Regions from separate parts of the Actinotalea fermentans genome, predicted to be linked through region 2. Evidence: predicted binding sites of a transcription regulator. Region 2 holds the regulator's gene; the other holds the start of a gene.
What was found. The regulator HspR, encoded in region 2, represses chaperone genes until heat shock. The targets are predictions, from matches to a motif close to AAGTTGAGTCNNNNNGACTCAACTT.
Positions count from the first base shown of each region.

Region 1: a site for HspR is predicted at 1,877-1,901, ahead of clpB (ATP-dependent chaperone ClpB). Genes of this name have one in related genera too.

Region 1 covers NZ_BJYK01000006.1:127,948-131,150, forward strand. Annotated here, with positions in the region: gene clpB (ATP-dependent chaperone ClpB) at 1-1,819, opposite strand, end outside; gene AFE02nite_RS10690 (LppM family (lipo)protein) at 2,003-2,944, shown strand; gene AFE02nite_RS10695 (septum formation family protein) at 3,011-3,203, opposite strand, start outside.
Region 2 covers NZ_BJYK01000009.1:543,629-546,831, forward strand. Annotated here, with positions in the region: gene AFE02nite_RS14575 (hypothetical protein) at 1-759, shown strand, start outside; gene AFE02nite_RS14580 (hypothetical protein) at 880-1,383, opposite strand; gene AFE02nite_RS14585 (heat shock protein transcriptional repressor HspR) at 1,461-1,892, opposite strand; gene AFE02nite_RS14590 (DnaJ C-terminal domain-containing protein) at 1,903-2,910, opposite strand; gene grpE (nucleotide exchange factor GrpE) at 2,930-3,203, opposite strand, start outside.

The DNA of each region.
Region 1 (3,203 bases), on a different contig from region 2:
GGTCGGGGTCGGAGATGCCTGCGCGGGCCCGGCGGACGGCGTCGGACACCGAGGTCACGGCGCGGCGCTGACCGATGAGCCGCTCGCCGATGACGTCCTCCATGCGCAGGAGCTTCGCGGTCTCGCCCTCGAGCAGACGGCCGGTCGGGATGCCCGTCCAGGCGGACACGACCTCGGCGATCTCGTCCGTGCCGACGCGCTCGGCGATCATCGGCGTCTCGCGCGGGACGCCCTCGCCCGGGGCGCGCTGCTCGGCGGCCTCCGCCTCGGCGATCTCCTTCTGGATCGCGGGGATCTCGCCGTAGAGCAGGCGCGACGCCGCGTCGAGATCGCCCTCGCGCTGGAGCCGCTCGGCCTGCACCTTGAGCCCGTCCAGGCGTACCCGCAGGTCGCCGACGCGGTTCTGGCCCGCCTTCTCGCGCTCCCACCGGGCCGTGAGCGCGGCGAGCTCCTCGCGCTTGTCCGCGAGCTCGGCGCGCAGGCGCTCGAGCCGGTCCGCCGACGCCGGGTCGGCGGCGTCCTCCGCCTCGGACAGGTAGGACTCCTCCATGGTCAGCCGGTCGACGGCGCGGCGGAGCGCGTCGATCTCCACCGGCGAGGAGTCGAGCTCCATGCGCAGGCGCGACGCGGCCTCGTCGACCAGGTCGATGGCCTTGTCGGGCAGCTGACGCGCGGGGATGTACCGGTCGGAGAGCGTGGCGGCGGCGACGAGCGCGGCGTCGGAGATGCCGACCTTGTGGTGCGCCTCGTACCGCTCCTTGAGCCCGCGCAGGATGGCGACGGTGTCCTCGACGCTCGGCTCGCCCACGTAGACCTGCTGGAAGCGGCGCTCGAGCGCCGGGTCCTTCTCGATCCGCTCCCGGAACTCGTCGAGCGTGGTCGCCCCGATGAGGCGCAGCTCGCCGCGGGCGAGCATCGGCTTGAGCATGTTGCCGGCGTCCATCGAGCCCTCGGCCGCGCCCGCGCCGACCACCGTGTGCAGCTCGTCGATGAACGTGACGACCTGCCCCTCGGCGTCCTTGATCTCGGTGAGGACGGCCTTGAGCCGCTCCTCGAACTCGCCGCGGTACTTGGCGCCCGCGACCATCGAGGCGAGGTCGAGCGCGACGAGCCGCTTGCCCCGCAGGGACTCGGGCACGTCGCCCGCGACCATGCGCTGGGCGAGCCCCTCGACGACGGCCGTCTTGCCCACGCCCGGCTCGCCGATGAGGACAGGGTTGTTCTTGGTCCGGCGTGAGAGCACCTGGACCACCCGGCGGATCTCCGCGTCCCGGCCGATGACCGGGTCCAGACGGCCGTCGCGCGCCGCGGCCGTGAGGTCGACGCCGTACTGCTCGAGAGCCTTGAACGTGCCCTCGGGGTCCGGCGAGGTGACGCGGGCCGAGCCGCGCACCGCGGGCAGCGCGGCGGCGAGCGCGTCCCGGTCCGCGCCGACGGCGCGCAGGGCCTCCGCGGCGGGCGACGACCCCGCCGCGATGCCGAGCAGCAGATGCTCTGCCGAGACGTACTCGTCGCCGAGCGCGTCGGCCTCGCTCTTCGCGGCGGTCACGACGGCGGAGGTGGCGCGGGACAGGGCCGGCTGCGCCACGGACCCGCCGGAGGCGCTCGGCAGCGTCGCGCGGGCGGCCGCGACCCGTCGGCCGAGCGCCGCGCGGTCCACGCCGACGGCGTCGAGCAGCGCACCGGCGACGCCGCCAGCCTGCGCCAGCAGGGCCTCGAGCAGGTGCACCGGCTCGAGCGAGGGGTTGCCCGAGGCGGTCGCGCTGCGCAGCGCGGAGGCGATCGCCTCCTGCGACTTGGTCGTGAACTTCGGTTCCATGCGGGCGGTGCCTCCTCGACGACGATGCCCGATCGGTTGAGCGAGAGCGATGACGCTAAGTTGAGTCTACGTCACTCAAGTCTCCTCCGGCGAGCGCGGAGACGGCGAGCACCCCGGGCACGAACACGTCCAGATCGACGCGTACCCTCCCCGGGCGCGCACGCGCTGTGGGAAGGTCTGCGCATGCGAACACGTCGAATCCTGGGCGCCACCGCGCTCACCACTCTCGTCGCAGTCAGCCTGGCCGGCTGCGTGAAGATGGACATGCAGCTCGACCTCCAGTCCGACGACACCGTCGACGGCACGATGGTCTTCGCGGTGTCCTCCGCCCTGGCAGAGATGTCCGGCCAGGACGCGGAGTCGCTCGCCGAGCAGATGGCCGGCGAGTCCTTCGACATGGACGAGGGCACCATCACGGGCACCGAGCCCTACGACGACGGCGAGTACATCGGCCAGAAGATGACGTTCGAGGGCGAGCCCCTCGACAGCTTCGGCGGCGCCACGGACGGCGAGCTGAGCATCGTCCGCGAGGGCGACGAGTTCGTCGTCTCCGGGACGATGGACCTCAGCGAGGACGCCCTGGGCACCGGCGGCGCCGAGGGCGACGAGATGATGTCGAGCCTCATGGAGGGCTTCGACATCCAGATCTCGATCACCTTCCCCGGCAAGGTCAGCGAGCACAACGGCGAGCTCGAGGGCAACACCGTCACGTGGACCCCGCAGTACGGCGAGGCGAACGAGATCAGCGCGCGCGGCAGCGCGATCGAGGGCGGCGGCGGCTCCAGCCTCCCGCTCCCGCTGCTCATCGGCATCGGTGCGGCGGTCCTGGTGGCCGCGGCCCTGATCGTCTTCCTCGTGCTCCGCTCGCGGAAGAACGCCGTCGCCCAGCCGGCCGCTGCGGGCTACGCGCCGGCGCCGTTCACGCCTGACGCCGCCCAGGGCTACGCGCCGACCGCGCCGACCGCCCCGGCTCCCCCGGTGGCCGCTCCGGCCCCGCCGGCCCCGCCGGTCGCCGCACCGGCCCCGCCCGTGGCACCGCCGCCCGCCCCGCCAGCCGCGACGGACGCGCCCCCTGCTCCCCCGGCCCCGCCGCAGGAGCAGACGCCGCCCCCGCCGCCCGCCTGACCGGAGCCTGACATGACGAAGGGGCCCGGTGGTCGATGACCACCGGGCCCCTTCGTCGTGTCTGCGTCAGCGCGCGACGCCCGCGAGCGAGCCGGTCGTCAGACCCTCCGGGTCCATGATCATGCAGAGGACCTCGCGGTCGTCGCCCTGCTCCCAGCTCTCCTGGCTGGGCGACAGGTAGCCGTAGTCGAACGCCGAGTTCTCCCACGTGACCCCGACGAAGCCCTCGAACTCGCCGTAGCAGTACTCGTCGGCCTGC
Region 2 (3,203 bases):
ACCGAGCAGATCCGCGACGCGTGGGCCGCTGTGCTCCGCGAGCAGTGGCGCCTGGAGACCGTCGAGACGGTGTGGCTGCGTCCTGGTGACTGGTACCACCCCGCCGTCGACGCCCTGACCGAGGCGCTGGCCGCCGGCTCGTCTCCTGCCGCTGCCGCCTACCGCCTCGGTCAGGTCCGTGGCGCCGCGGGCGTGGGCGTCGCCGAGACCCTCGACGACGTCGGCGTGCTGTACCGCCTCGTCGGCCGCGACCCGAGCCTCGAGGTCGTCCGGTCCCTGTGCGAGGGCTGGGCGAGCTCGCTCGAGGCCTCCCCGGTCCAGGCGTCCTGCATCGACCCCGAGTCGGGCCTGCCGACGCTCGAGTACCTCTCCGTCCGCCTCGGCGAGACGTACGGCGCCGCGCGCAAGCACGCGCACCACGCGTTCGTCACCCACTGCCTCGTCCTCGTGGACGTGGCCGCCGGCGAGATCGCCCCGTGGCGCCGGATGGCGCGCTCGGCCGCGATGGGCCGGGCCCTCACCGCGGCGCTCGCCCCCGGCCACCCGATGGCGGCCCTCGGCGGCGGCGCGTTCGCCGTCCTCGTGGCGCGCGACTACGACCTGGGCGAGACCGTCCGCCGCATGCGCGACCAGGTGAACGAGCACGCCGAGGCGCTGCACATCACCGACCTCGTGCGCACCCCGCCGCGGATCTGGATCGAGCCTCTGCCCGAGACGCACGACGCCGCCGTGGACCTGCTCCACCACCTGCGCCGGTAGGCGCCCCCACCGACTTCAGCATCCCCCCCGCCACCAGGAGCGCGGCCCTCTCGAGGGCCGCGCTCCTGGCTTTTCCGGCGCCCGCGTGGGAGGGGTCCGACGGGTGCCCGACGGCGGCGCTCAGGCCGGCCGGGCGTCGTCGGCGCGAAGGGCCCGGACGAAGGTGACGACGTTCGCGAGCACGCCGATCGCGGTGCCGACGAGCGCCACGACGAGCGCGACCCGGACGAGCTGGTCCCAGGGCACGCCGTCGTCGTCGAAGGAGAACGGGAAGACGCTGAGGATCCGGGCGACCGCGGCCAGGCCCACGGCCGCGGTGACCGCCTCGCCCAGGGCGCGCAGCCAGCGCGGGTCGGCGACGAGCCAGACGGCGTTCGCGGCGATCGTGACCGCGATCTGGGCGTCCACCCAGGGCAGGACGTCGGTGGTCTCGGCGGTGAGGAAGGACGCCTCCTGCCAGCCCGGCCACACGTGGAGCACCACCCAGAAGGCCACGTTGACGAGGGCGGCCAGCGCGTAGCCGAACCGGCGGGCGGCCGGCGAGGGCCGGGCGCTGCGGCGCTTCGACGGCGCGGGCGACGCGGCGGCCGGCGGGGTCGCGGGTGCGGGCGGGGCGGCGGTCATGGCGGACCTTTCGACCCGCTCACGCTAGCGCCGCGCCGCCCCGCGCACGGGCGGTTCGGTGCACCGCCCTGGGCGGGTCAGGGGCGCGGGGGGCGCCAGATGACGAGGGCGCCCGAGCCCGTCACGCGCGCCGGGCGATGCCCGCGCGGCACGGCGACGACGTCGCCCTGCGGGCCGGCCGCGAACACCCGGTGCCCGGGGTCGGCCGCCGCGCGCAGCGCCTCGACCTGGGTCTCCAGGCGGCGCACGCGGTCCTCGAGGGCGAGGATCCGCTTGATGCCCGCGAGGTTGATGCCCTCCTCCTGGGAGAGCCGCTGGACCTCGCGCAGGGTCGCGATGTCGCGCAGCGAGTACCGCCGTCCGCGCCCGGGGGCCCGGCCGGGGGAGACCAGTCCCAGGCGGTCGTACTGCCGGAGCGTCTGCGGGTGCATCCCGGCGAGCTCCGCGGCCACGGAGATGACGTAGACCGGGGTGTCCGGCGTCAGGTGCCCCGGCAGGTACCCGCTCATCGGTGCCCGCTCACTGCGCGGCCCTCGCCCGCAGGTCGGCCCGCACGTCGCCGTCGCTCGTGGCCTCGTCGAACGCGCGCACGGCCTCGCGCGCCTTGGCGGACAGCCGCTGCGGGACCGCGACCTGCACGGTGACCAGGAGGTCCCCGTCGGCCTGCTCGCCGCCGGCGCTCGCGCCCGTCGCCTTCACGCCGCGCCCGCGCACGCGCAGGGTGCGGCCCGACGGCGTCCCCGCCGGCACCTTCACGCGCACGGTCCCGCCGTCGAGCGTGGGCACGTCGACGTCCGCGCCGAGCGCCGCCTCCGCGAAGGTGACCGGGACGGTGATCCGCAGGTCGCGGCCGTCGAGCGAGAAGACCGGGTGCGGCTCCACGTGCACGGCGATGACGAGGTCGCCCGCGGGGCCGCCGTTCTCACCGGGCCGGCCCTTGCCGCGCAGGCGGATGCGCTGGCCGTCCCGCACGCCCGCGGGGATGCGGGCGGTGACCCGCCGGCCCTCGACGGACAGCGTCACGGTGGACCCGTCGACGGCGTGCCGGAAGGGCAGCGTCGTCGACGCCTCGACGTCGTGGCCGCGCTGGGGCCCGCGCGGGGCGCGGAACCCGCCCCCGCCGAAGAGGCCGCCGAGGATGTCCTCGAAGCCCCCGCCACCGCCGCCCGTGCTCTGGTACCGCACGCGCGGGCCGGCGCCCCCGGGCGCACCGCCGCCGAAGAGACCCCCGAGGATGTCCTCGAACCCGGCGCCGCCCGGGCCGCCGGGGCCGGCGGAGAAGCGGGCTCCGCCGCCGGCCATCGCCCGGATCGCGTCGTACTGCTGGCGCTGCTCGGGGTCGGACAGGACGGCGTACGCCTCCCCGACCTCCTTGAACCGGTCCTCCGCCGCGGCGTCGGGGTTCGTGTCGGGGTGCAGCTCGCGCGCGAGCTTGCGGTACGCCTTCTTGATCGCCGCCGCGTCGGCGTTCTTGGGCACGCCGAGGGTGGCGTAGAAGTCCTTCTCGAACCAGTCCTGGCCGGTCATCCCGCCACCTCCCTTCCGTTCAGCCCAGGGGAGCGGTGACCGCGACGCGGGCCGCGCGGACGATCCGCTCGCCCACCCGGTGGCCCGGCTGGAGCACCTGGGTCACGGTCGGCTCGTCGACCTCGGCGGACTCGGCGTGCATGAGCGCCTCGTGGACCGTCGGGTCGAACGCCTCGCCGGCCGCGCCGTAGCGCTCCCAGCCGAACCGGCCGAGCGTCGTCTCGAGCTTCTCGGCGATCGACGCGAACGGGCCGTCGGCCAGCTCGCCGTGCTGGCGCGCGAGCTCGATCTCG